DNA from 2 places in the Paraburkholderia sprentiae WSM5005 genome. Region 2 is predicted to be linked to the other one. Evidence: riboswitches for the same ligand, from Rfam matches in the RefSeq annotation. Region 2 holds a riboswitch; the other holds the start of a gene.

Region 1 (14,598 bases), on a different replicon from region 2:
CCCGACGCGAACGACGTTAAGCGGGAAACGGTTTCGGCAAGTCATCTCACCATCGGCCTTCAATGTGGTGGGTCGGACGGATATTCCGGCATCACGGCCAATCCCGTACTGGGTGCAGCCGTCGATCTGCTCGTGCGGCACGGCGGTACTGCGATTCTGTCGGAGACGCCGGAGATTTATGGCGCCGAGCACCTGTTGACCCGCCGCGCAGTAACGCCCGAAGTGGGACAGAAGCTGGTCGATCGCATCCAGTGGTGGGAAGCATAAGGCACTACGCGGCAGGCGAATGAAAGCTTTCCAATAGACTGTGCTTCCCAAGCTTGATCTTTGCGAACGCAATGCCGAACCTATTCATGCCCCGATCTTTCATCGCTGTGTGCGTTTCGCTGTCGGCGCAACACGATTGCGTGATTTACACACTGTTGGCTACTGGGGCGACGTGGCGGTTCAGGGATGCCGAAGTTCCGGTCTCGGGTAGAGGATTCGGATCAACTCCCCGGAAGCTGCCCGCGAATCTGTTAGCGCGGGTCTCGGGATCGGGCAGGGGCCAGCATGGCTGTTCGAAGAGGGACTTAAGCCGGTCGTCTCCAGGTCGTGCTAGCTGACTTTGCCGCCCCTGCCGTTCCGCTGCAAATAGGTCTACGCAGCAAACCGCCTCGTCCCAAAGAGGGCGATCGCGTTCATGATTTTATCGCCGAAGCGTTCGCGAAAATTCCACAACCCAATACCGGACGCCGGCCGCTTGTCTAATCCTCCAGTCAAAAACTGCCTCTTGATCTCGGAGGCAGAGCAAGGGCCTGTCTCTCGAAGTTGTTGGCTTTGAACAGGCAAAAGGTGGAGTGCGTTACCCGGCAGCGGAATTCGCCGAGATTACACCTGCAGCTAACTCAGGAGCGATTCTCGATGCGCGCCCGTCTTCATGACGCCACATTGAACCACATCGAGAGGCCACGGGATTGGTGACCGACCGTCGGCGCCCGCCGTACCGTTCCAGACTTAACGCTGGCGTTTCAGTGGCTGTTGCCGAAGCATGCATTTGCGGCTTCCGCCGGCGACAGGCCTGCGTGGAAGTGGTCCTAGAGACGCTTTATGATCGTCGCATCAGGGTGATACGACGGGTGCACAAGATTCGCCGCGACAGCTTCGTCGTACCAGGCACACGTCCACACCTCCAGCTCTCGAGCATATTCCAGCGTTAGTCGTTCCGACTCATCAAGCATTTTTTGCCCTCCACTCCATTCCTGGACTCGCCAGGCGTTGGATCGCTGCGCAGATCCCGCAATCGTGCTGCACTCCGGGGAAACACTCATCGCCGGTCGTACGGGCTCGGGCGGGAATACGCACCACGCACCGTCATTGTGGCGGAAGAAGAAAATTGCAAGCGGACCTGCAGGTCTCGATGTCTCAACGCAGACATAACCTCTCGGACTCGAGCCTGTCCGACTGAATCGGGTTATGCGAACCGGCATTGCCGGCGTGGGCGCAAACCTTTTCTCGATCAGCGAACGCAAGGACTTCTCCGCGTTTTCCATCGGCCATCCCTTCGAATTCGTTCCGGTTGACGCAGCCGCGGCCTGTTGCAATCGCCACTACACGGCTTGTACCGCCTGAGTTCGATCACTTTGCACGTTTCGCCGGGGGGTATCGCGACAACCTGCGGATGGTCACCATGACGTATACCTTGACGTGCGGCAGGCCCATACATCATGTCTAGTGCCGTTCACCTTAACGTCAGGCTTTCTGCGGCAAGCAGGTTCGTCGGATCGCCGAAACCGTAAAGTCTCGCGGGATTATCTACGAGGATCTGACGGCGGGTGGACGCGCATCCAGTCCATCGGTTCAGACCGGCAATAATGTTTGATGGCTGCGGACCGGGCCTCATTGACGTATGTGGCCAATCGCTGCCCCAGACCAGGCGATCCGGAGCAACACTGATCCAGTGTTGGGCCATCACGTCCATATCCGAAAACGTGCCGGCCTCTCCGATCAGTGAGTCGAGATAAGGTGCCGACAGCTTGAGCCACGCGCGACCAGTCGTGAGCCATCGTTCGACAAGTCCTCTGGCTGGGTGCGCTAGTCCAGCCCGTATTGGCAGCCGGGCCAGATGATCGAACACGAACTCGGTAGGAATGCGATCCAGCAAATTGCTGTACTCGACGATCTGGGCGGCAGTCCAGTGCAGCTGTAAATGCCAGCCGAGCTCATGCACCCGGTGGCTCAACGTCTCGACCATTTCAAAACTGGTGGGCGCATCGTCGGATGTGTAGAGCGTGAACCGGATGCCGCGAATGCCGCCAGCGTTAAGCGCATCAAGTTCGCCATCGGTGATGTCTGGCCGGATGGTCGCGATGCCGCGTGCCCGGTCGATGCCTAGCTGGCGGATAGCATCCAGAGTAACGGTGTTGTCTACATCGTAATTTCGCGGGGTGACAATCACGGTGCGGGTCGTGCCGAAGCTCGGCTGAACCTGCCGATAGTCGTCAACGGTTGTCGGCACCGCCGACATATCATCAGCAGCAAGCGTTTGCCTGAACCTGGCGTCGAAGATATGGATGTGTGCATCGCATGCGTCGGCGGGTACGTGGTGCTGCACCTCGGTTGAAGCGGCCTGTCTTTTCATGCCTGCCCCTGCTTTTCTAACACTTGTGCGAACGCGTCGACGGTGTGACTGATATCGGCATCGTCAATATGGCGATGGGTCACGCACCGGATAGTTTTTTCGCCCCACGGACGAGTCAGTACGCCCAATTCGGCTAGCGCTTTGACCCATTGATGACTGGACATTCCTGTTCCCCCGACGTGCACCTGCACGATATTGGTTTGAGGTTCACCGGCGGCAAAGGGCAAGGGCGCGCCTAGCGCGTTCAGACGCGTGCTAAGCACGCGCGCCTTGGCGTGGTCGTCCGCAAGTCGCTTGCTCATGGTCCGCAGGGCTTCAAGGCCGGCGGCGGCCATGATGCCTGCCTGGCGCTGCGTGCCGCCAAGCATCTTGCGATATGCCCGCGCTCGCGCAATTGCGGCATCGCTCGCCGCGAGCACCGCGCCAACAGGTGCGCTCAGGCCTTTGGAGAGACACAGCGAAACGGATTCCGCATGTTGCGCAAGCGTCGCCGCGGGCAGGTTGAGTGCGGCCGCCGCATTCATCAGGCGCGCGCCGTCTATGTGCACGGATACGCCGGCCCCCCGCGCAATCTGATGCGCACCCTGCATATGTGCGAGTGGCAATACAGCGCCGCCGGCATTGTTGTGTGACGTCTCCATCGCGATGAGGCCAACTCGGATCCTGTGGGAACCGGGCCTGACGGCCGCCTCGAGCCGGTCCAGATCCATCGCGCCGGCCTTGCCTTCGATTGGCGTGTAAGCAAGGCCAGCAAGCAACGAGCCGCCGCGCTCGGTGGTGAACATATGGGCGCTCGATTCGAGCAGTACCTGTTCGTGCCGTTGCGTATGAGCAAGCACTGCGAGCAGGTTCGCCATTGTGCAGGTGGGCACATAGAGCCCGGCGTCCTTGCCTAGCATCGCCGCAACGGCGGTTTCAAGCGCATGGACGGTCGGATCGCCATCGAGACCATCATCGCCGACTGGCGCCTCACGCATGCACGCATACATGGCCTCGGTCGGGCGGGTGACGGTATCGCTGCGCAGATCTGCCAGCCGCGCGTGATGTGCGTGGCGGGAATCAAAAATGGGAAAGTCCTGCATATCGGCTCTTTGAAAGGCTAGTGATGGAGGATCTTCGACAGGAAATGACGCGAGCGCTCGCTGCGTCCCGCGGTGCCGCCAAAGAAGTCGTCCTTGCTGCAGTCTTCGACGATGCGGCCGCCGTCCATGAAAACGACGCGATCGGCGACGCGTTGCGCAAATCCCATCTCATGAGTGACGACCATCATCGTCATGCCATCGCGGGCAAGATCCGTCATCACGTCGAGCACTTCGTTCACCATTTCCGGATCGAGTGCCGACGTCGGCTCGTCGAACAGCATGACGGCTGGATCCATCGCCAGCGCCCGGGCGATGGCCACGCGCTGTTGTTGACCACCTGAGAGTGCTGCGGGATATTTGTCCCGATGCGCCGCGAGACCGACCCGTTCAAGAAGCTGCATGGCCCGTTTCTGGGCCGCGCCGCGATCGCGTTTGAGTACGCGCGTCTGGGCGAGGCACAGGTTCTCGAGGACGCTTAGATGCGGAAACAGTTCGAAGCCCTGGAAGACCATGCCTGCGCGTGAGCGGATCTTGCCAAGATCGACGCGAGGTCCGGTGACGCCGATCCCGTCGATATGGATTTCGCCTCGCTGGACAGTTTCGAGACCGTCGACGGTCTTGATAAGCGTAGATTTGCCCGAGCCGGACGGACCGCACACCACGACCACTTCGCCTGCGGCCACCTGCGTGCTGCAGTCGGTCAGCACCCGGAAGGCGCCATACCACTTACTGATATTTTCAATCTGGATCATAGAGATTGGTCAGCCGGATCAGTGCGCGTGCCGCGCGGTTTCGAAACGTTTGATGAAACGCGATGCGCCAAAGCAGATAACGAAATAGACGAGCGCGGCCAACACGTACATCTGCACCGTGCTGCCATCGCGAGCCGCGATTTCGGAAGCTGCGCCGAAGAAATCGGTCATCGAAAGCACATACACGAGGGACGTGTCCTGGAACAGCGTAATCACACGCGTCAATAATGCAGGTGTCATGTTGCGCACGGCCTGAGGCAGCACGACCGTGATCATCGTCTGACGATAACTGAGCCCAAGCGCGAGACCTGCCTGCACCTGTCCTCTTGCGATGGACGCAATGCCGGCGCGCATGATTTCGCAGAAGTAAGCGGACTCAAAGAGCGTGAACGTGATGACAGCGGAGCGATACGCGCCGACGTCGACCGGAGTGGGCGAATGTACGATCCATGCACCGACGTACGGCGCGAGGAAAAAGAACCAGAAAATCACCAGCAGCAGCGGCACGGAGCGCATGCCGTTGACATAGAGCGTTGCTGGCGTAGAGAGCAGCCTGGATGGCGACATCCGGCACAGCGCGAGCAGCGTACCGAGCATCAGGCCGAACGCGGCAGCGAGTGCGGTGAGCGTCAGCGAAAAAGTCAGGCCGACTTTCAGCAGATACGGCAACGAGGCGGCAATTTCTTTCAGTCCGAGGAAGGTCATGATGTCTGTCCTAAGATTGCTCGACTTGGGACAGCGGCGACGCGGACGATACCTTGCGCGAGCCGGCCGACGGCGCCGCTAACCTACGCTCGACAAGCATCAGCCCATAGACGACCACGCTGTTGATCGCGAAGTAGATCAGCGTCGCGGCGCTGAACGCTTCGAAGGTGTGAAAACTGAATTCCTGCATCGACCGCGCCGCTCCCGTCAGTTCGAGCAGGCCGATCGTCATCGCGACCGAAGAGTATTTGATCGTCGCCATCAACTCGGACGTGAGCGGCGGCACCACGACCCGAAACGCCTGCGGCAGGATCACGAAGCGGTACGCCTGGAATCCGGACAGACCAAGCGCGAGCGCGGCCTGCCGCTGGCCCGCGCGCAGCGACCGGATGCCGGAGCGCAAGGTTTCCGCGATGCGCGCCGTGCCGTAGAAGCCGAGACAAAGCAGCGCGGGGAAAAACTGGCCGCACGGCTGCTGGATCTGTTTGATGGCGGTGCCGAGTGACCTGGGAAGCAATTCCGGCAGCACGAAATACCAGAGAAACATTTGCACCAGCAGCGGCACGTTGCGGAACAACTCCACGTACGTCGCAGCAATAGTTCGCGCGATCTTCGAATCGACCGTACGCATCACGCCAATGATCGAGCCGAGCAGCAGCGCGATAGCATAGGCGCTCACCGCGAGTGCAACGGTCCAGCATGCTCCGATCTGCATCGTCTGCAGGTAGGTATGGACACCGTCGGGCGAGAGGTCGTTGAAACTGGCCCAGTTCCACTGATAGTTCATGGCTGCGCGGACTTGAAGTAGGGTTGCTTAAGTGGCTTATTGATAGGCCGCGGGATCGCCGGAATCGGACGGATGTTCGAAGGCATGTTTAAGCTCGGCGCTCATCGGATACTTCAGATTGATGCCATTCGGCGGCACCGGCGCGTTGAACCATTTGTCGTACATCGCGTAAATCTGTTTTGACTTCATGAGCTCGAGTACCGCGCCGTCCACGGCCTGCTTGAAACGGGGATCGTCCTTGGGTTCGACGATGCCGTACGGCGCGAGCAGCATTGCCTTCGTGCCAATCACATAGTCCTGTGGCTGGTCTGACGTTGCGACCAGACCGTAGGCGAGCCCGTCGTCCGTCGAGACGGCCATCGCGCGGCCGGTCTTCACCGCGATGAAAGACGCCGCGGTGTCGTTGACCGGGAGCACCGAAATGTTCAGATGTTGCTGCGTGCTGATCTGCTGGATGACCTGCAGGTCCAGGCCCCCCGCAAGGCTCGTCACAGTCTTGCCCCTGAACGCGGCGGGCGTGTTCACATCGAGCCCACTGTCCTTGCGGGCCATCAGCACGACCTTCGCGACGTACGTAGTCGGTGCGAACGAGACGAGCTTGTGGCGCTCGACCGTGTTGGTGGTGTTGCCGCATTCCAGATCGATTGTGCCGTTCGCCAGTAGAGGCAGACGCGTGGCCGACGTCACGGGCAGATAGCGGATTTTCAGATCGGCAAGGCCAAGCGTGCTCTTGAGACTGGCAGCGATGCGCTGGCATATTTCGACCGAGTAGCCGACCGGTTGATGGGCGTTGTCCAGATAGGCGAACGGCAGCGAGGTGGTCGGATAGCCGACGGTAATCGTGCCGGTTTCCTTGATGCGATCGAGCCGGCTGGAGCTATCCGCATAAGCTGTGCTCGTCAGGCCAAGTCCTGCGTAGAACCCGGCGAGCGTCATCGCAGCGGTCAGGATAGAGGAAAGTTTCATGTCCTTAGTTTCCCTTAGTGATCGATATTGACCGCGATTCCGGACCGCTGCAGTGCGATTCAAAACAACGGAACCTGCTGAACTACGAACTAAATATCGGTCACCATTATGCTAAAGTCCAATGCGTCTCTCGCATTGAACGATACAGAAACGATATGCAGAAGCTAAAGTTAGGATTTCGCCACATCGAGGCTTTCCGTGCGGTCATGTCGTCAAACTCGATGACGAACGCCGCTCGCGTCATGCATACATCGCAGCCGCAGGTGAGCCGCCTGATATCGCAGCTCGAGAGCATTACGGCGTTCCCGCTTTTCGAACGTAACGGTAGCCGGCTCAATCCCACCCAGGACGGATTGCGTTTTCATCGCGAAGTGGAACGGACCTTCGCCGGGCTGGCGGAACTTGAATCGGTGGCTGCCAACATCCGTTCGTTCAGCGCAGCGCGGCTGAGCATCGCCGCGATGCCGCGGCTGGCGGGCGATCTGCTCGTTAAGGTTGTCGCTGAATTTCACGCTGCGCACCCGGATGTTCTGGTGTCAATTCACTCTGGCAACGCGGTGAATGTGGAAGAGTGGGTCCGCTCCGGCTTCTGCGATACGGGACTGGCTCTGCTCACCGGGGATGCGCCTCACATCCGCCGCGAGACGATCGCGACTCTCCGGTGCGTCGCGGTGCTGCCGAAAGACCACCCACTTTGCCGCCTGCGCAGGCTGAAACCCGCGCACTTCGCAAATCAGCGGTTCATCGCACCCACCGGAGAAAGCGCGCTCAGATCCACGATTGACGATGTATTCGCGGCCGGGCATGTGTCTCGTCAGATCGTCGCGGAGGCAAGTCTTGGTTCGTCGGTGTGCGCGTTGGTGCGCACAGGCATGGGCATCAGTCTGGTCAACCCGCTAGCAGCTCGCGATGAGTTTGTTAATGGAGGGATCGAGGTGCGGCCCTTCGCGGTGAATATACCGAGCGAGGTTGCGCTGCTGTTCCCGCCCTACCAGGCTCAGACCCGCCTGGTAAGTGCATTTGCACAGATAGCGCGTCCGGTTATCCGCGAAGAGATGGAAGTGCTGAATAAAATGTACACGTAGCCGGCGATGGATAGCCTGAAGCGCCGACGCCGTTGCGGAAGGAAAGAATGCCGGGCAGGGCTGCTGCGTTGTCCGAAAGAACCACTGCCGCGACGAGGCAGCAGGCGTGTCAAAGCGCTGCGCGATCGAAGCGGCCGCCATTGGACATTGACCGCTTCGAGATCGACGCCTTCGTTAGTTCAAGTTTCGATCGCCTGCGCAAGCGATTCCGCCGTTGCGGCGGACAGGGTCCAACCGAGATGGCCATGTCCCGTGTTGTAGAAAACGCCTGGGCGCTTGCCGCGTCCGACTCGCGGCAACATGCGTGGCAGCATAGGGCGCAGGCCCGCCCATGGAATGACCCGCGCGGTGGAGACTTCCGGGAACAGGCGGCGGGTCCATTCGACCAGCGGCGTCACGCGGTCCGCACGAATGTCGCGACTGAAGCCGTTGATTTCAGCCGTGCCCGCCACGCGGAAACGATCGACGCCGAGCCGGCTCGTGACAATCTTGGCTTTGTCGTCGAGCAGGCTGACCCAAGGCGCCGCGCGGCGGCTTTGTTCGTCGTCGAGGCAGACGGTGATTGAATAACCCTTCACCGGATAGACGTTGACGCGGTCGCCCAGCATGGCGCCGAACGCGCGACTGCCGACACCTGCGCAAACGACGATCTGTTGGAAAACGTCCACGTTCCGTGCACCCGCGTTCGTCGCGTCGATGGTGAAGTGTCCGTCACCGCCTTGCTTGATCGAGTCGATCGACGTGTCGTAACGGAATTCGACACCGCGACGCACGCACGCGTCGGCCAGACCGCGCGTGAACTTGTGAATGTCGCCCGTCGAATCGGACGGTGTGAAAAAGCCGCCGTAAAACTGGCCCTGCAACGCCGGTTCGATGAGACCAATTTCGTTCGCGCCGACGGCATAACGATCCAGGCCGCCTTCACGCAGCAGCACGTTCACTCGCGCGGCGGCGTCATAGTCCTTGCGATGCGCATAGATATGCAGGATGCCGCGGCGCTCCAGATCGAACTGGATGTCTTCGCGCTCCGCAATCGAAAAGAGATGCTCGCGTGCGGCCAGCGCGAGGCGTACCGTTTCGATGGTATTCACGCGGTAGTTCGGGATCTGCCGCAGGAATTCGCCCATCCACGAATACTTGTGCCATGAAGGAGACGGATTCAACAGGAGCGGAGCGTCGCGCGTCAGCATCCAGCGCAGTCCTTTCAGGACGGTGGCCGTATGGTTCCAGACCTCCGCATTGCTGACCGAAAGCTGTCCCCCGTTCGCAAACGAGGTTTCCATCGCCGCATAGCGATGGCGTTCGTAGACGGTGACATTGAAGCCGCGGCGGGCGAGGGCGTAAGCGGTCGTGACGCCGGTGATCCCGGCGCCGATAATGGCGATTCGTGACATAAGATGGTCCAGATCGAGTTGAGCATCCCCGGTTGGCTGCGATCGCGATGCTTCGCGCAAGACGGCCTCCGGCGTTTGATGCCCCATCTGTTCCTGTACCTGAGAGTTTCGCCCGGCCGACAAGGTCAGGCTCCCCTTCGGTGGACGCACGCAGCGTCACTCTCCAGATGTTCCTGCAGCACAGTCCTTTTGCCTGAGAGTTTCCGGGGCGGTTGCTCCGTCGGCGTCGCTCACTGAACGATCTCTCCCGTGCTGCATAGGTGGAACCGCATGACGTTACATGACAACGCGGGCCGCTACAAGCATCCAATAACTTGGTTTGCCGTTTGACGTTTGATGCGCAAGCGCCGAGCAGGAATCGTCTTTGGCCCGGTTACTGGTACGCGGGCAAATGAAGACTCTGGATGACCGGCGGACTCTTGGCGTCGTACGAACTTTTGGGTTATTCGGTATCGAGGTGAAACTTTCAACGCATTCTGTACCGGCCAGACCGGGGCAATACCGGCCCCACGCTGGCCGGTCAGCACACCCATAACCCGCAGCTAACCGGTTACGTAGCCATAGTCGAGATCCCGTTTCACGAGGGACGGCTCACGCAGTCTCGGATCGCCAAAGCCTCCTCCTCCCGCTGAACGCAGCGTCAGCACTGCTCCGGGCATCAGCGTCGCGTTGGCGTCTTTGCTGCCTAGCGTGACAGTTTCGCCGCCCTGTTCGATGGTGTAGTGATGCACTGCCCCTGGCTGTCCGCCTTGGAGGCCATACGGTGCGATAACTTCACCGCTTGGTGCGATAATGGCGACCGTTGGATTGTCAGGCGGGAAGAAGATCGGCGGGAACGCCAACGACGCCGCAGTCGCATGGATGAAGAAGTCGTAATGCTCCAATGCCGAGCCAATCGAGCCGCTGGTGCGGCGATCTTCCGCTGGCGCTGGTCGTGGGGCTTAACCAGGGTGTTCCGATTCATGCCTGTCTTATTATGAGAGTTGTCAAGGGAGCAGTTGACCGGTCGCTGCAGGCGATCGAGTTGCTCGCACGTGAGGCGCGCTGGATGCGTATGTCCGATATCGCCGCCGAACTCGGGCTGGAGAAGGGCCCCGCCCATCGGGTGCTCGCGCAACTGTGCGAGCAGGGTTGGGCGGAACAGGATGAACAGACGTCGCAGTACCGTTTGACCTTGAAGCTGTCCCTGCTCGGTCAGCGGTACCTGCATGGGCTCGGTCTGCCGGGCCTGGTGCAGCCGATCCTTGACGAAGTCGCCGCCCAGTGCCGCGAGCTGGTCCGGCTGACGGTGGTCAACGAAGGAACACTCGCGTGGCTGGCAGCGTCCCAGGGCGCGGCACCGGGCCTGATGTATTCGCCGTCCATGCACAGTCCCATCGTCTTGCACGCCACCTCGGTTGGCAAGGTGTGGCTGGCTGGAATGCCGAACGACCAGGCGATCGAATACGCCCTGCGTGGCGGACTGGGGAAAGCGTCCGCCGCCGGCGCATGGACGCCGAAGGCCATCACCAGCGTCGAGCAGTTGATTCCGGAGTTGGAGCGGACCAGGCAGCGTGGCTATGGTCTTGTCGTTGAAGAGGCCGAGCCGGGCGTCGTCGCATTGGCCGTGCCGGTGCGTTCGCTGTCTGACGATGTGGTGGTGGGCACCATGAGTATTGCCGGACCGGTCACGCGGTTTCAGCCGGAGCGTTACGAGGCCTTTTACGCGCTATTGCAACAAGCGTCCGCGAAACTGGGTGCCGTATGGCCGCGCCAGAGCGTCGGTGCGCATGAGAATGAGGCGGCATGAACATGCCGGGCGCAGATCAGCCTATCGAGCGACTCACCGGTTTCGATGAACACGCAGCACGCCTTCTCGTCGCGGCGCGCCGGCAGGACAAGCGGCGCTCACGCTTATGCAATGGGGCTGACTCGTCACACCGACAACCGATAGTCTAGGGTGCCCTGGCAGCGCCACTTTTTTTAACGCGCCGGGGATTCACTTCGGACTGCGAAGCGGACGCTTCCAGTCGTCCCGCTGCGCTTCTGTGTCGCAACGGGCCTTAGCGCCAGCTCGCTTGATCCACTGAACGGCCAAAACGAGCACCGCAGCGACAAGACCATCGGGCGGACGCTCAAGGCCGACGTGAGAGCAGCGTCAGCGTCACGTTCGGCCGCCGCACGGCGACAGCAACGCCGCGTCGCCGAACGGAACATGGTCGTTGCTCGAAAGACATGTTGTGTAGGTCCAGCTCAATAGCGAGGCGCCGGACGTAGGGGCGCCGTATTGTCCGGTCAGCATCACCTGGAGGTGCGGCGTGGGGCTGATTGCAGCAGTTCCTGCAGCTCAGCTTTGTAAAAACGAGCCAGGCCGGTGGTGCCGTGGCCGCACGTATCCTCGCTGGCAGGGATCAAAAGCACCCGGCCGTGGCGCACATGCTGCATCGCGCGCTCCATCAGACCGGTCTCGGGCGGATAGCGTTCGTCATCGGCCGCGTTGATGGCGAGCACCGTAGCCCGGATCTGCTCCAAGCCGGACGCCGGGTTATAGCCGCGCGAGGCACCCCATTGATATAAGAAGTCGTTGGCATCCAACCTGAAAGGCTGGGCCAACAGGGTGTCCAGGAAGTTGTCGGCCAACTCCATTGTCGGAGCCGCTTTCTGGTAGGCCAGCGTTCCGCCGTTGGTGGCCAGCGCGAAGAACGCGCTGGCAATGCGCAAGGAGCGGGGCGGGCTGGCGTAATTGCCATCAAGGTACTCCGGGTCGTCGCGGACCATCTCGGTGAGCATGCGGCGCAGCATCCAGTTGCGGCCGGACATCTCGGTCGGTTGCGACGCCATCGGCACCAGCGCGTCCATGAAGTCCGGATATCGCACCGCCCAGATCCATGCGTGCATGCCGCCCATCGAGTTGCCGATCAGCAGGCGCAAGTGCCTGATGCCCAGCCCCTCGGTCAGGAGCCTGTACTGCGCGAGCACCATGTCGTCGTAGTTGTACGCCGGGAACCGCGTGCGCAGTCGGTCCGACGGCCTGGACGATCCGCCGGCTCCAATTCCGTCCGGGAGAACGATGAAATAGTTGTTGGCATCAAGCGGCTGTCCCAGCCCGAACAACTCTCCCGCGAAGGCGGGCGTCAGCATGCTGGCGCCTGTGCCCGTCGTGCCGTGCAGGACCAGGACCGGCTCGCCGGACGGGTCGCCGATGGTTCGGTAGTGTAGCCGCAGCTCCGGCATCACCTCCCCGGTGTGGAAACGGAAGTCTCGCGCGATCCAGTCGCCTTCCTTCGGTGCAGGATAATCGGCCAATTGCAATATCTCGTTAGCGGCATAGGCGTGCGACGCAATCCGATGGCCTGGATTACCCGGAAATCGATTCAAGAGTCTGAAGCGCACCGCCCTGCCGAGCAGAAGCGTAGGCCGCATCCATGACCTGCATCATCGCCTCGGCGTCGCGCAATGACGCGATCGGCTTTGCACCTGTGCGGCATTCAGCAAGTACCCGCTTGACGAACAGTGGGTAGTAAATGTCAGTCTCTAACTGGAGACGGCGACTTCGAGTGCCGGCGGCAAGATTGTTCCGGTCGCGAATCTCGATCCGGTCGGGGCCCGATTTCGCGTACATACGATCGGATGAAAGGGTGAAGGAGAATTCGCGCTGCTCGTCTTGAGTACTGGGAAAGCTGTATCCGGTCTCAACAAGCCCGATCACGCCGTCTTCGGTTTGCATTGTCAGCAACGAGTAGTCCTCGACGGCGCCTCGATGCGTTCGGGAGTTCATGGTGGCGGAGACTCGCGCGACCTCCTTACCGGTCAGTAATCTGAAGAGATCGATGAAGTGGGTCGCGACATTGATCGTGGATCCGCCTCCGGAAAACACCGGGTCGAGCGCCCAACCCGCGCCTGCAGCTTCATAACGACCAGGCGGACCGACAATGAAACGGAACGACATGTAGTTGAAGTCCGACGGTATGCAATCCTCTGCATCCTCCAGTGCGCCGAGCAACTCGCTCATCCGGAAGATCAACGGTACGGCGCAATAAAGATTGGCTTCCTCCGTCAGTTTTCGCAGCCGCGTGACCTGCGACATGTTTACGCCGCAGGGTTTCTCCAGCGCGAACGGAATTTTTCGTTCGATCACCGCCTCCGCGAGCGTCGGCATTTCGGAATGCCGCCCAAACACAAACGCGAAATCGACGTCCTCGCGCTCGAGCAACTCATACGCCGACGAGTACAACGTGCTCCCAAAGCGCGCGGCAATTGCCTGTCCTTTTACTTGCTCCGCATCTGAAACGGCTACCACCTGGATACCGGGCGCCTCGAGCGCATCGAGATAGAGTGGGACATGCCAATGGCTGGCCTCCAGCAATGCGACTTTCATGCGTGTTCTCCCTTCGCACCGTCGACGAATCGACTCCGTGCTTGCGCGATGCGCGCATCAAAGCTGGCCGCACATACCAATGTGGAAACGTTGAAACTGTTCATCGCATCTTCCCTCCATTCAAACTGGTAAAACTGTCGATTCCGGGCGCTTTCTCAGAGGCGTTAGGGCATTAACGACTTGCGTTCGTTGCAGGCGCGAAAAGCACGCCGTCGTCTGGTGCTGACCTTCCAGCAGGGCGGTAATCGAACCCAAGGAAGCGTAGGGCATGCACTGCCTGCCCTTCATGCATCGGCCCCCCGTCCTGGGTACGACAGCCGCGCGCATGCGCGGCGCGGCGAAGCTGCGTCGGCTCTGGCGCATTGATGATGTCTACGACGATGGTGCCGGGTGCGAGCCGCTCGGGATTGACAGGCATGGCGTCATTCGCGTTCATGCCGAGCGGTGTGGCATTGATCACGACTTCGAAACCGTGCGGGTCGGGAGGTCCGGAATGCGTGATGCAACCGGTTTCGGCAGCAACGGATTTCGCGAGATCGGCAGCCCGCTGCTCGTCGACGTCGGATAGCGTTAACGTTCGGGCGCCCGCCGCCGCGACGGCAAATGCGATGGCCCTGCCTGCGCCTCCGGCACCGACGAGAAGAACGGACTTATTCGCCGGATGATTGCCTTCCCATTGCATGCCAAGCACACAGCCGACACCATCGAATATGGCTCCCACCCAGCGTCCATCTTCTTCGCAACGTATCACGTTGAGTGCGCCGACCCTGGAAGCAGTGGGATGGAGTTCGTCGACATAGTCCAGCATCCGTTGCTTATGAGGCATCGTGACCAGCAGGCCGGAAAGATT
Region 2 (14,598 bases):
GATGCCATCATTGTGCTCGAGAGCATCTACCACCGCTGGGAGCTCGGCGATGGCCGGTGGGAAGGGGTCGCACAGGGCTTGCGCGACATCGCGGGTCCCGATATCTCCGGCACGCTGACGACCGTGTCGGTATTTCTGCCGCTCGCCTTCGTGGGCGGCCTCGCCGGACTGTTCTTTGTGCCGTTCTCGCTGGCGATGACCGTGAGCCTGATCGCCTCGCTGCTGATCTCGCTGAGCCTGATTCCGCTAGTCCTGGGCGCCATCGGACCACATGTCGAAAAGCGCGCGACATCAGGTTCACGAGCGGTTGCCTGGCTCAAGCGCCATAACTTCCGGTTGCTCGAATTCACCCTTCGCCGTCCAAGCTTGTCCCAGTGGACGTGCATCGCCATCTTCGTGCTCTCCATGGCAGGACTCGCGCTGGTTCCTGTCGACTTCCTGCCGCTGCCTAACGAGGAAGTGCTGCTCGAAAGCTTCACGCTGCCTCCCGGTACCTCGTTGCACGACACGCAGGATGTGGCCGACCGTATCAGTCAGCGTCTGATGGGACTAGCCCCGGTCGCGCACGTCTTCACACGCGTGGGTTCGGCATCGGGGACGTCCTACACCGAGCCCGCTTACGCGGGGGAGATTCAGATCGCACTGAAGCCGAACGTGAATGCAGGCAGTCTCGACAAAATCGGTCAGCAGGTTCTCGCCGCGTCGAAGCTCCCCGCCGTACAGACAGCGATTGGAACGCCGACCCTGGAACGGGTGGGTGAGACACTTTCCGGGTTGCCCCAGCCGTTCGTGATCGACGTGTACGGCGATTCCATTACGACGCTGCAATCGCTCTCATCCGAAGTGACGAGCCGACTCGCGGAAGTACCTAATCTGTCCGACGTGTTCAACAACGATGGCTATCCCATCACCGAATTGCAAATCACGCCGAATCCGGCCGGTCTCGCTCTTCACGGCATTACGCCGGCGCAACTCTTCGCACAGCTGCACATCCTGCTGGCGGGGCAGACGATTGCAACGGTTCCCGAGGGTAACAGCCGCCTGGACGTCTTCGTTCGACTGGCGGACCCCACACAACTGTCCATTGAGCAGCTGAAACAGATCCCCATCATGGCCAATGGCTGGGCCGCCTTGCGGGACGTGGCCGACGTCCATATGACGACGGGGCCGAACGTTATCCGGCATCTGAACGGCCTTCGTGCGATTGAGATACTGGCCACACCGACCGCGCCGCTCGGGCAAGTCATCTCCGCCTCGAAGAAAGCGCTCGAAACGCTTCGCATGCCGGCGGGATATGAAGTGAAGTTCGGTGGCTTGTATCCGCAACTGGAGCATGCGGCAATCAATGTAGCCATCGCGGCGGCAGTCGCACTCGCGCTGATGCTGGGTATCCTGACGCTGCAATTCGATGGTCTGCTGGTGCCGGGACTGCTTCTGTTGCAGATGCCGCTGGCGTTTTCCGGCGGCGCAATCGCGCTGGTGGTGAGCGGTGTCGGTCTGAACGCCATCGGGCTGATTGCGTTTCTCACACTGATTGGCGTGAGCCTGAACCACGGCATCGTGCTGTTGCAACTGGTGAAGCGCAACGAAGCGCGGGGACAGTACGTACTCGATGCGGTACGAGACGCAGTCGAGGTGCGGTTCAGGCCGATTCTACTGACGGTTCTGACCGCATCGCTGGGTCTGCTCCCGACCGCGCTCGGCTTCGGCAAAGGCGCGGCCCCGGAACGAGGGCTCGCCATCGTTACACTGGGCGGGCTGGTGTGGAGCGGTTTGCTCAGTACGAACCTGCTGCCGGCGCTCTATGTATACCGGCGCGAGCGGCAACGCCGGAATACGCCTTAAATGATGTCGACGCCCAAGGGCCCCTCAGGCAGGGATCGAGTTCGACCGCACCGTTGCGCGGCGGTGTGACAATACCCGGATTGACGCAGAAACCTACTGAACCGAAAACACGTGCGGACCGATTCAACCCAGCGCGCCAGTACGCTCAGCCAGATTCCCCGTGACATCTGGATGCTCGGCTTCGTGAGCATGTTCATGGACATCTCGTCGGAAATCATCCACAGCCTGCTTCCGATGTTCCTCGTGACAAGTCTCGGTGCAAGCGCCACGATGGTCGGCCTGATCGAAGGCGTGGCAGAGGCGGCTTCACCCATCGTCAAGGTGTTTTCGGGTGCGCTGAGCGACTACCTCGGTAACCGGAAGTGGCTCGCGGTCATCGGATATGGCATGGGGGCGCTAAGCAAGCCACTGTTTGCGCTGGCGCCCACGGCGGGAATCGTATTGACGGCACGTGTGATCGACAGAGCAGGAAAAGGCATTCGGGGCGCACCGCGCGACGCACTCGTGGCTGACATCACCCCCGCGCATCTGCGCGGCGCGGCCTATGGCCTGCGGCAATCACTGGACACAATCGGCGCCTTTCTTGGGCCGTTGCTCGCGGTCGCCCTGATGCTCCTGTGGGCGGACAAGTTCCGTTGGGTATTTTGGGTCGCGGTGGTGCCGGGACTCGTTGCCGTAGCGTTACTCGCTTTCGGTATCTCGGAACCCGCTCGGCAGCCGGGAGCAAAGCGCGTCAACCCGATTAAGCTCGAAAGCCTGAAGAAACTCAGCCGGCCCTACTGGTGGGTTGTGGCTGTCGGTGCAATCTTCACGCTCGCACGCTTCAGTGAAGCCTTCCTCGTGTTGCGCGCCATGCAGGGCGGTGTGCCGATAGCTCTGGTGCCACTCGTCATGGTGGCGATGAACATCGTGTACGCGCTGTCGGCGTACCCGTTCGGAAAACTGGCTGACTCGACGAGTCACACCAGCCTGTTGGCCGCCGGCATTCTGGTGCTCGTCGCATCCGACATCGTGCTGGCTCATGGCAACGCATGGCCGATCGTGATATTTGGAGTAGCCCTGTGGGGGCTGCATATGGGATTGACGCAGGGTCTGCTGGCGACCATGGTCGCGCAATCAGTACCGGCCGAACTGAAAGGCACTGCGTTCGGCTTCTTCAACCTGACGAGCGGACTGGCGATGCTTGTCGCCAGTGTCTTGGCCGGTCAACTCTGGGACCGTCTGGGAGCGAGTGCGACGTTTTATGCCGGAGCGGGCTTCTGTATCGCCACGCTGTTTGCGCTGCTGATCCGGCCAATGACTCGCGACAGCAAGACATGACGGAGCTGGTCGCGCTGACGAAGGCGAAGCAAAAGATTTACAGCTCGTGCGAAATCGACCCGTCTTTCGCCGACACGAACAGGCGCATCCGATCGGCCTGGCAGTCACGGATATCCGGCCCGCGTGCTGCGCGGGTTTTCCGACGCCGACCGCGAAATGATCCGCGACTTGCTGCTCGAGCACCTCGTGGCCTGGAGCGTCCAGCTCGTGCGATACTCCCTGATCCTGACACCCCCTTACACGCAAATCAGGATGGCATCGCTACGAAACGCAATGGCCAGCATCGTGAACGCCTCAAAGAAAGCGCCGCTCATCGGCCCTATCCAGCTCGCGCTTTACGATCGGTACTGGCGCGCGAGAACCGCGCGCGAATGGTCTGCACGGTACACGAGCGCGCCGCTCGTGATCGACGGCAAGGGGTCGCCCGAACCATCGTTGCGCGATATTTCCTCGCAGCTCTGCACCGCGTCGCAATGTGTTGAGGACCGTTATCGCCGATGGTGTCGCGAAATGAAATCGCCCGCGCGCCTCGCCCGCAAGCAATGGGAATTCGTCTATACGCTCGAAGCTCTTGCGCAATCCGGCATGCTGGCCGCCGGCAAGCGCGGCCTCGGCTTTGGCTGCGGCGGCGAGCCTCTATCGGCTGTCATGGCAAAGCACGGATGCACGATCACCGCGACCGACCTGCAAACGGCTGAGGCCGCCGAGAAAGGATGGGTCGCGACCAACGAGCACGCCTCGACCCTCGAAGGCCTCAACAGTTACGGCATTTGCGCCCCTCGACAATTCGCCGAGCGCGTTTCGTTCGAGTTTGCCGACATGAATGCGGTCCCCGACAAATTCGCCGGCTCGTTCGATTTTGTCTGGTCCTGCTGCGCGTTCGAGCACCTTGGTTCTATTCGGCACGGCCTCGACTTTGTGAAGAACTCGGCGCGCTGCCTCAAACCCGGCGGCGTCGCCGTTCACACAACCGAATTCAACCTCTCGTCGAACGACGAAACGCTCGAAGATCCCGGCTGCGTGATTTTCCGCCGGCGCGATATGGAGTTGCTACGCGACGAGCTGGAAGCCGAAGGCTACGCCGTCGCACCGTTCAATTTCAATCCCGGTAGCAAGCCGGTCGACCACCACATAGACGCCCCGCCCTATTCGTCGTCGCCGCACCTGAAAATCAAGCTCGAAGGCTACGTTGCGACGTCTATCGGCCTGATCGTGACGAAGCCGTAAGCGATCACGCAAAACACCAGAGGCCCCTATATTTAGGGGCCTTTTGTGTACCCGACGCACTCACAACAGCGTCGCTCGCATCTCGCGCGAGCTGTCGGCACCATTGCCGACATGAGCGCAAACGAATCCTCACGCCAATTTCTGAACGGTATGCGCAAAGGGACGGTCGCGGCCGTCGACGGCGCGCTCTGCCGCATGGCGCCAGCAACGCCGAAGTTAACTGCAATTTAGCTGTAGTTCGGAGGGGGAGGAAACGGGGGAATCGTTGTCAGACTTGGCGCGCCCGGCTGGGATCGAACCAGCAACCCCTGCCTTCGGAGGGCAGTACTCTATCCATTGAGCTACGGGCGCATCACCACAAACTGCGGGGGAACTTACGCGAAAGCACGGCAACCAGAACAGGCGCGACGCCAACGCGAGAGACCACAAGAATACCCGGTTTCGGCCGAACCGTCCACCGGACGGCCTCCGACGCCCGCTCCAGCGTCTTCCCCGAGCCCTGCCACCGTCCCTGCCGCTCCGGGTAAACGCCTGCTGAACACCCTCCAGGCCCCCTCGCCGCAGCCGAAACCTTGCGTCTATAATCGTCCGTGGCTGATAAAGAACAAGAAGTTGCCGTCGCGCTGTACCGCTCACATACCCACGGAGACGAGACAAGCATGAGCGAAGCACCACACGGAGCCCCGATCAAAACCCCAGCACAGCTCATCGCCGCCGTCATCGCCGGGTTCGCTGTGCCGATCATCATCATCGTTCTACTCGCCGTCTACGTCGACAATTCGACGCGCACCGGCGCCGGCACCGACTCCCTCTCCGAAGCCGAAGTCACCTCCCGCATCCATCCAATCGCCCAGGTCGAGATCCGCGACGCCAACGCGCCGCGCGTCTACAAGAGCGGCGAGGAAGTCTACAAAGCGGTCTGTTCAGCGTGTCACGCGTCAGGTGCCGCTGGTGCGCCGAAATTCACCAACACCGCCGACTGGGCGCCGCGCATCGCGCAAGGCTTCGACACCCTGTGGCACACCGCGCTGTCCGGCAAGGGCGCCATGCCGCCGCGCGGCGGCACGAGTCCCGACGACTACAGCGACTTCGAGATCGCCCGCGCGGTCGTCTATATGGCGAACAATTCGGGCGCGAGCTTCCCCGAGCCGGCGCAACCGGCGGCGGGCGCAGCCGCCGCATCAGGTGCGGCCGCGGCATCCGGTGCAGCAGGAGCGCCAGGCGCATCGGACGCGGGCGCGGCACAGCAGGCCGCCGCAGCCATGGCGGCGATGGCGAGCGTGCCGCAAACGCCCGCGCCGGCAGCAGGCGGGGCGCAAAGCGCCGACGCCTCGCAGGCCGGCAAGGCGCTGTATCAGTCGGTATGTCAGGCCTGTCACGCGGCCGGCGTGCTCAACGCGCCGAAGTTCGGCGATAAGCAAGCATGGGCGCCGCGCCTGAAGGACCCGATGGACACGATCTACAACTACGCGCTGCACGGCAAGGGCGCGATGCCGCCGAAGGGCGGTTCGAACGCGTCGGATGCGGACGTCAAGGCCGCGGTCGACTATATGGTCAGCGCGGCGAAATAAAGCGGGCGGCATCGGCCGCTGAACGAAAAAATCCCTGCATGCGCTACCGCGATGCAGGGATTTTTTACGTGCATTGGCTGGCAAGCGCACCTGCCTGGCACTCAAAGCCTCAGGCGGTCATGCCTTCTGTAACAACGCCTTCAGACTCGCGAGCCGGTCCTTCGGCGACATCGGCGCCTCTTCCGGCGTCGGCGGCGGCGCATCGTCGAGCAGCATTTCGTTGATGAAGCGCGACGGCTCGCAGACGATCGTCTCGCGCGCCCGCTTGCGCTTCTTGCACCAGTTCAGATGCAGGCTGCGCTGCGCGCGCGTGATCGCGACATACATGAGGCGACGCTCCTCCTCGATGCGCGCGTCGTCGATCGGCTCGTCGTCCGCGCCGCCGCGATGCGGCATGATGCCTTCCTCGACGCCGACCAGGAACACGTGCGGATACTCGAGCCCCTTCGACGCATGCACGGTCGACAACCGCACCGCATCGGGATCTTCCTCGCGGCCTTCGAGCATCGACATCAGCGCGACCGTCTGGATCAGGCCAAGCAGATTCTTGCCCGTATCGCCGAAACCGTCGGCGGTATCGTAGCCGGTCGCCTCGCTGCCGTTGCCGTGCTCCGGCTCCTTCTTCGTGCCCTTACGCTTCAACCACTCGATGAACTCGAGCACGTTCTGCCACTTCGCCTGCGCCTGGCGTTCGTCGAACGCGTCGTACAGATACGCTTCGTAGTGGATCGCCGCCATCAACTCGTCGAGCAGCGTGCCCGCCGCGTCGTTCTCCGCGCGGTCGGTCAGGCGCTGCATGAAGTCGCAGAACGTGCGCATCGGCTCGATCTGGCGCGGCGACAGGCGCGCCTCGATGCCGCCCATGTAGACCGCCTCGAACAGCGACACCTTCGCCTGGCCCGCAAACGCGCCGAGCGCCTCCAGTGTCGTATTGCCGACGCCGCGGCGCGGCGTCGTGATCGCGCGGATGAACGCGGGGTCGTCGTTCGCGTTCGCGATCAGGCGCAAGTACGCGCAAATGTCCTTGATCTCAGCCTTGTCGAAGAACGACTGGCCGCCCGACAGCACGTACGGAATCCGTTCGCGGCGCAGCACCTGCTCGAAGATGCGCGCCTGGAAATTGCCGCGATAGAGGATCGCGTAGTCGCGAAAATGCGTGCGCCGCTCGAACTTGTGCGCGGACAGCCGAAACACGACGGACTCCGCCTCGTGCTCCTCGTCGTTGCAGCCGGTCACCGTGATCGTGTCGCCCGTGCCATGCTCGGACCACAGCTTCTTCTCGAACAGCTTCGGGTTGTTGGCGATCACGTTGTTCGCGGCGGTCAGGATGCGTACCGTCGAGCGGTAATTCTGTTCGAGCTTGATCAGGTGCAGGTTCGGAAAATCCTTGCCGAGCTGGCCGAGGTTTTCGAGGGTGGCGCCACGCCAGCCGTAGATCGCCTGGTCGTCGTCGCCGACCGCCGTGAACGCCGCACGCTTGCCGGCCAGCAGCTTCACCAGTTCGTACTGGCACGCGTTGGTGTCCTGATACTCGTCGATCAGCAGATAGCGCAGCTTGTTTTGCCAGCGGTCACGCACTTGCTCGTTGTTCGCGAACAGCTCGGCGGGCAGGCGAATCAGATCGTCGAAATCGACCGCCTGATAGGCATGCAGCGTCGCCACGTAGTTGCGATAGACGATCGCCGCCTGATGCTCGTCCTCGGTCGACGCGGTCGCGATCGCCTGCTCGGGCATGATCAGGCCGTTCTTCCATAGCGAGATGATCGACTGGATCTTGCGGATGAAGCCCTTGTCCGTCGAACCGACCTGCTCCTGGATCATGCCGAAGCAGTCGTCGGAATCCATGATCGAGAACTGCGGCTTCAGACCGACGTGCTCCGCTTCTTGCCGGAGAATCTGCACGCCCAGCGAGTGGAAGGTACACACCGTCAGCTGGTTCACGGGCACCTTGCGGCCTTCCTTGCCGGGCGCAGTCAGCGTCTTGCCTTCGAGCAGCTTGCCGACGCGCTCGCGCATCTCGGCCGCGGCTTTGTTCGTGAACGTGACGGCGGCGATGTGGCGCGGCTCGAAGCCCTTCGCTTCGATCAGATGCGCGATTTTCTGCGTGATCACGCGCGTCTTGCCGCTGCCGGCGCCGGCGAGCACGAGACAGGGCCCGTCGAGATAACGGACCGCTTCACTTTGAGCGGGATTCAGGCCTGCGGACATCGTTTGTGGATGGGTATTACGGTTGAAGGCCGCTGAGGTCGGACTGGCGGGAGGCGCCGGCCGAAGGCCCGGGACATGCTGCGCGGCGCAATGCGCGCGAGAGGTGCGATGTTAACATGGACATCCTCAATGGATGCCTCGATGGACCGGACGCCCCGACAGACTGCGCGCAAGGCCGCCCGAATGCCGAGCCCCGAGCCCGGCCCACCAATGCCACAATAATGAGGTTGCGCGCCGCCGCCGCGGTGGCAAGACGGCGCGCCGCTCGCCCCAGGAAGACTCGCATGTCTGCATCGCTGAAGATTGGATTGATCGGCTATGGCTTCGCCGGCGCGACGTTTCACGCACCGGTGATCGAACATTGCGGACGCGCGAGCGTCGCCGCAATTGCGACCGGACAATCCGAGCGCGCGCGCGCCGACTATCCGCACGCGAAAATCGTCGCTGATCTCGACGCGCTGCTCGCGCTCGACGACATCGACTGCATCGTGATCGCGACCCCGAACGACACGCACTTCGACCTCGCGCGCCGCACGCTCGAAGCGGGCAAGCACGTAGTCGTCGACAAGCCGGTCACGCTGAGCGCCGCCGACGCCCATACGCTTTCCAATATCGCGCTCGCGCGCGGCAAGCTATTCGCGCCCTTTCACAATCGCCGCTGGGACGGCGACTTTCTGACTGTGCGCGATCTGCTCGCACGCGCGGAACTGGGTCGCGTCACACACTACGAGTCGCATTTCGACCGCTTCCGGCCCGGGGTGCGTCAGCGCTGGCGCGAGGATGTGACGCGCGGTGGCGGCCTGCTGTTCGATCTCGGACCGCATCTGATCGACCAGGCGCTCGCCCTGTTCGGCGCACCGAACACGGTGGCGGCGACGGTGCGCTCACATCGCGACGAAGCGAGCGCCCCCGACTACGTGCACATTCAGCTCGGCTACGACGAGTTCGAGGTCATGCTGCACGCAAGCGCACTGACCGCCTTGCCCGGACCGCGCTTTGCAATCCACGGCACGCGCGGCAGCTACGTGAAGTACGGGCTCGACACCCAGGAAGATCAGCTGAAAGCCGGTCTGCGCCCCGGCGACGAAGGCTTCGGCGCCGGCAATGCCTCCGGCGTACTGCGCGTGCTCGAAGGCGACCAGGAAGTCGAGCGCGAATTGCCGACCCGCAACGGCGAGTACGCCGGCTTCTATGTTGCGTTGGCCGACGCGATCCAGAACGGCATCGCGTTTCCGATCCGCGCGCGCGACGCAGTCGATGTCATGACCATCATCGAACTGGCCGCGCGCAGCTCCGAGCAGGGCGTGCGGCTGCCGTTCGAGCGCATTCGCTGAGCCTCGCCCCGCCATCCGCTCCGTGAGTCACAAAACGAGGCGGCCTTTCGCGCCGCGAATGCCGCCGGTGCGGGCCTTCCTGACGTTCCAGAAAGGAACATAACGTTACAAATTCGCCTGCTGCCGAGTCAGCGGGCGTTCCTGCTCATCCGTTCCTAGCCGGTAGCAACCAATACGACAACGACTCCCGGAGAATCCATGTCTCGAATCATCCGTGCCCTCGCCGCATGCGCGCTGCTCGGCTCCGTCGCCGCCTGCGTGGTGACGCCCCCGCCAGCGCCGCATCCGGGGCCCACTGTCCAGCAGATCGCGGATAAACGCCTGCATCAGGTCGACGGCCGCATCGATAATCTGGCGCACCGTATCGATAACCGCGTGGATCAGGGCTATTACCCGCCGCCGCAAGGCGCCGCGCTGCATCACCGTCTCGAGACGATCCGTCAGGAAGCGCATGACATGGCCGCCCAGCACGGGGGCGGTCTGTCCGCGGAAGAACAGCGCGTGCTGAACCAGGAGCTGGACAACGCGGCTCATGCGATCGGCGAGTGAGCCGCCGGGTAAGTCGCAAAACCGAGTCGGCAAACGAGCTAGCAAGTGAGCATCCACTACCGCTCATCATGCGTTGACGCATAGCGTTGGGAGATGCAACAGACAAGCGCGGAACCGGCGGTCCGCGCTCTTCCTTTTGACGCCCCGAACCGCCGCAGCCGCCTCCACACCGCTCGCGGGCCCTTCATTTGACAAGCCCCGGCCCGTCGCGTAAATTCGCCGCACGCGTCGGGAGAGCGCGCCGGCCGGCGAAAAATCGCAGGCCGCGCCGCCGAAGGGGCACACCCGCAAACTCTCAGGCAAAAGGACCGACCGCGTCGAAAGAACCCGCCTTGCGGCGGTTTTTTCGCACTCTGGAGAGCGGCAGTAGCCATCCGCGTGCATTTCGTGCACAGCAGGCAGGCTGCCCACCGAAGGGGCGCGCGTTTCACCGTGACGGATCGAGCTCATTGAGCACGTCACGGCAGCGCAATCTCTCAGGTATCGAGGACAGAGGGGTCATGCAGGACCACGCTCGCAGGCATCGCGCCGCGACGCGTTGCCCCGCATGGCCTTTTTGTTTCGCGAGACGCCCGAGGCCCCATGACCGAACTCAAACACACCCCGCTCCACGCCGCTCACCGTGCGCTCAATGCCCGCATGGTCGACTTCGGCGGCTGGGACATGCCCGTCAACTACGGCTCGCAGATCGACGAACATCGCGCGGTGCGCACCGACGCCGGCATGTTCGACGTGTCGCACATGTGCGTGGTCGACTTCGCCGGCGATCGAGTGCGCGCGTTCTTCGAATACGCGCTCGCCAACAACGTCGCGAAGCTGCAAACGCCGGGCCGCGCGCTCTACTCCTGCATGCTGCATCCGAACGGCGGTGTGATCGACGACCTGATCGTCTATTACTTAGGCGAAGACCACTTTCGCGTGGTCGTCAATGCCGGCACCGCCGACAAAGACATCGCCTGGTTCGACCGGCTCAATGCGGGGGGCGGCTTCGGCCTCACCATCACGCCGCGCCGCGATCTGGCGATCGTCGCCGTGCAAGGCCCGAACGCGCGCGAAAAAGTCTGGCAAACCGTGCCGGCAGCGCGCGCCGCGACGGAAGCGCTGAAACCGTTCAACGCCGCACGCGTCGACAGCACGCCGTTCGGCGAGCTGACCGTCGCGCGCACCGGCTATACCGGCGAAGACGGCTTCGAGATCATCGTGCCGGCTAACCACGTCGAAACGCTGTGGAACGCACTCGCCGCCCATGGCGTGCGCCCGGCCGGTCTCGGTGCCCGCGACACGCTGCGCCTCGAAGCCGGCATGAACCTGTACGGCCAGGACATGGACGACGATATCTCGCCGCTCGACGCCGGCCTCGCATGGACCGTCGACCTGAGCTCGCCGCGCGAGTTCGTCGGCAAGAGCCGGCTCGAAGCCGACGGCTCGCGCGCCGCGTTCGTCGGCCTGGTCCTGCTGAAGGAAAACGGCAAGGCCGCGGGCGTGCTGCGCGCGCATCAGAAGGTCGTCACGCCGCACGGCGACGGCGAAATCACCAGCGGCACGTTCTCGCCGACCATGCAGGAATCGATCGCCTTCGCGCGCGTGCCGAAAGGCGTGCAGCCGGGCGACACCGTGCACGTCCGGATTCGCGACAAAGCCTGCCCCGCACGCGTGGTAAAACTGCCATTCGTGCGCAACGGCAAGGTGCTGGCGGTCTAAGCGGCCGGCGCACGCCCCCTAAATTCAATCACTACGGAACATACCGTTCAGGAGCATCCCGATGAGCATCCCGGCCGATCTGAAATACACCGAATCGCACGAATGGGTCCGCACCGAAGCGGACGGCACGCTGACGGTCGGCATCACCGACCACGCGCAGGAAGCGCTCGGCGACATCGTCTTCTTCGAAGTCCAGGAACTGGGCAAGTCCGTGACCGCGGGCGATACCGTCGCCGTGATCGAATCGGTGAAGGCCGCTTCCGACATCTACGCGCCGGTTTCGGGCGAAGTCATCGAAGCGAACACAGCCGTCGCCGACTCGCCGGACACGGTCAACAGCGCGCCGTACGACAGTTGGCTGTTCAAGATCAAGCCGACCGCCGACGCGTCGCTCGAGCGTCTGATCGACGCCGACGCGTACGCGAAGTCGATCGGCTCCTGATTCACCTTCCGTTTTAACCGCCAGGCGCGGCGCTCGCAAAACGGCGCGCGCCGCGCCGCCAGGACCACCCATGAAGCTCGAACACCCGGATCGTCTGATGAACCGCACTCCTCTCTCGCTCGCCGCGCTCGAAGTGCATGACGCCTTCGCCGAACGGCATATCGGCCCGGATGCGGCCGACCAGCAAGCGATGCTCGAAGCACTCGGCTTCGCGTCGCGCGCGGCATTGATCGACGCCGTCATCCCGAAGACGATCCGCCGCACCGAAACGCTGCCGCTCGGCCCCTTCGCGCAACCGAAGAGCGAAGCCGAGGCGCTCGCCGCGCTGCGCGAGCTCGCGGACCAGAACCAGGTGTTCCGCTCCTACATCGGCCAGGGCTATTACAACGCCCATACGCCGACGGTGATCCTGCGCAACGTGCTGGAAAATCCGGCGTGGTACACCGCGTACACGCCGTATCAGCCGGAAATTTCCCAAGGCCGTCTGGAAGCGCTGCTGAACTTCCAGCAGATGGTCACCGACCTGACCGGACTCGCGATCTCCAACGCGTCGCTGCTCGACGAGGCGACCGCCGCCGCCGAAGCGATGACGCTGCTGCAACGCGTCGGCAAGCCGAAATCGAACGTGTTCTTCGTTGCCGACGACGTGCTGCCGCAAACCATCGAAGTCGTGAAGACGCGCGCGACCCCGGTCGGCATCGAAGTCAAAGTGGGCCCGGCCGATGCAGCCGCCAACGCCAACGCGTTCGGCGTGCTGCTCCAATATCCGGGCGTCAACGGCGACGTGCGCGACTACCGCGCGCTGACTGAAGCGATCCACGCGGCGGGCGGCCATGTCGTCGTCGCCGCCGACCTGCTCGCGCTGACGCTGCTCACGCCTCCGGGCGAATGGGGCGCGGACGTGGCCGTCGGCAATACCCAGCGTTTCGGCGTGCCGATCGGCTTCGGCGGACCGCATGCCGCCTACCTCGCGGTGCGCGACGAATTCAAGCGGCAGATGCCGGGGCGCCTGGTCGGCGTGACCGTCGACGCGCAGGGCAACTCCGCGTTGCGCCTCGCGCTGCAAACGCGCGAGCAGCACATCCGCCGCGAGAAGGCGACCTCGAACGTGTGTACCGCGCAGGCGCTGCTCGCCATCATGGCGAGCATGTACGCGGTCTATCACGGCCCGCGCGGCCTGAAGACGATCGCGCTGCGCGTGAACCGGGTCGCCGCGCTGCTCGCCGAAGGCGCGAAGCAACTCGGCTACACGCTCGCGAACGAGACCTTCTTCGACACGCTCACGTTCAATAGCGGCGCGCGCACGCAAGCGCTGCACGACGCCGCGCGAGCGAAGCGCATCAACCTGCGCCGCGTCAGCGACGCGCAAGTCGGCGTGTCAGTCGACGAAACCACCACGCGCGGCGATCTCGCCGATCTGCTCGCGATATTCGCGCAGGCCGCGGGCGTCAGCGAGGTGCCGCAAGTCGACGCGCTCGATTCGGCACTGAGCGCATCGAACAGCGCGTCGGTGCCGGCCGCGCTCGAACGCACGAGCGCGTACCTCACGCATCACGTATTCAATCGACACCATTCGGAAACGGAAATGCTGCGCTATCTGCGCAGCCTGTCCGACAAGGACCTCGCGCTCGACCGCTCGATGATCCCGCTCGGCTCCTGCACGATGAAGCTGAACGCGACCTCGGAAATGCTGCCGGTCACGTGGCCCGAGTTCGGTCAGATGCATCCGTTCGCGCCGGCCGAGCAAACCGTCGGCTATCGCAAGATGATCGATCAGCTCGAACAGATGCTGGTCACCGCGACCGGCTATGCGGCGGTATCGTTGCAGCCGAACGCGGGCTCGCAGGGCGAATACGCAGGTCTGTTGATCATTCACGCCTATCACGCGTCGCGCGGCGAAGCGCATCGCAACGTCTGCCTGATTCCCGCTTCGGCGCACGGCACGAACCCGGCGTCGGCGCAGATGGCCGGCATGCAGGTCGTGGTCGTGGGATGCGACGCGCAGGGCAACGTCGATGTCGAAGATCTGAAGAAGAAGGCCGCGCAGCACGCCGACAAGCTCGCGGCGATCATGATCACGTATCCGTCGACGCACGGCGTGTTCGAACAGAACGTCCGCGAAATCTGCGAGATCGTGCACGCGCACGGCGGCCAGGTGTACGTGGACGGCGCGAACATGAACGCGATGGTCGGCCTGTGCGCGCCGGGCCAGTTCGGCGGCGACGTCTCGCACCTGAACCTCCACAAGACCTTCTGCATTCCGCACGGCGGCGGCGGACCGGGCGTGGGTCCCGTCGCGGTCGGCGCGCACCTCGCGCAGTTCCTGCCGAACCAGACTTCGTCCGGCTACGAGCGCGCGCCGCAAGGCATTGGCGCAGTCTCGGCCGCGCCTTACGGCTCG

Evidence for each region. A riboswitch is a leader RNA that binds a small molecule or an ion and turns the genes downstream of it on or off. The one in region 2 is predicted to bind glycine.
Region 1: it holds a riboswitch for glycine, as region 2 does, so the genes downstream of both, BJG93_RS30755 (D-amino acid dehydrogenase) here and gcvT (glycine cleavage system aminomethyltransferase GcvT) in region 2, are expected to answer to the same signal.

What each region holds. Positions count from the first base shown of each region.
Region 1 is NZ_CP017563.2:471,562-486,159, forward strand. It holds partial or broken gene BJG93_RS30700 (UxaA family hydrolase) at 1-261, shown strand, start outside; partial or broken gene BJG93_RS30705 (LysR substrate-binding domain-containing protein) at 396-750, shown strand; gene BJG93_RS30715 (hypothetical protein) at 1,456-1,611, shown strand; gene BJG93_RS30720 (amidohydrolase family protein) at 1,721-2,620, opposite strand; gene BJG93_RS30725 (GntG family PLP-dependent aldolase) at 2,617-3,702, opposite strand; gene BJG93_RS30730 (amino acid ABC transporter ATP-binding protein) at 3,720-4,454, opposite strand; gene BJG93_RS30735 (amino acid ABC transporter permease) at 4,473-5,159, opposite strand; gene BJG93_RS30740 (amino acid ABC transporter permease) at 5,170-5,946, opposite strand; gene BJG93_RS30745 (amino acid ABC transporter substrate-binding protein) at 5,983-6,912, opposite strand; gene BJG93_RS30750 (LysR substrate-binding domain-containing protein) at 6,930-7,997, shown strand; gene BJG93_RS30755 (D-amino acid dehydrogenase) at 8,177-9,391, opposite strand; glycine riboswitch at 9,563-9,651, opposite strand; gene BJG93_RS30760 (hydantoinase B/oxoprolinase family protein) at 9,934-10,161, opposite strand; partial or broken gene BJG93_RS30765 (MFS transporter) at 10,144-10,355, opposite strand; gene BJG93_RS30770 (IclR family transcriptional regulator) at 10,368-11,180, shown strand; gene BJG93_RS30775 (alpha/beta fold hydrolase) at 11,672-12,748, opposite strand; gene BJG93_RS30780 (Gfo/Idh/MocA family protein) at 12,729-13,748, opposite strand; gene BJG93_RS30785 (shikimate dehydrogenase family protein) at 13,921-14,598, opposite strand, start outside.
Region 2 is NZ_CP017561.2:3,524,441-3,539,038, forward strand. It holds gene BJG93_RS16185 (efflux RND transporter permease subunit) at 1-1,845, shown strand, start outside; gene BJG93_RS16190 (MFS transporter) at 2,017-3,165, shown strand; gene BJG93_RS16195 (SAM-dependent methyltransferase) at 3,568-4,392, shown strand; tRNA gene BJG93_RS16200 (tRNA-Arg) at 4,668-4,743, opposite strand; gene BJG93_RS16205 (c-type cytochrome) at 5,052-5,963, shown strand; gene BJG93_RS16210 (UvrD-helicase domain-containing protein) at 6,081-8,171, opposite strand; gene BJG93_RS16215 (oxidoreductase) at 8,456-9,505, shown strand; gene BJG93_RS16220 (hypothetical protein) at 9,704-10,054, shown strand; glycine riboswitch at 10,274-10,376, shown strand; glycine riboswitch at 10,398-10,557, shown strand; gene gcvT (glycine cleavage system aminomethyltransferase GcvT) at 10,637-11,755, shown strand; gene gcvH (glycine cleavage system protein GcvH) at 11,817-12,197, shown strand; gene gcvP (aminomethyl-transferring glycine dehydrogenase) at 12,268-14,598, shown strand, end outside.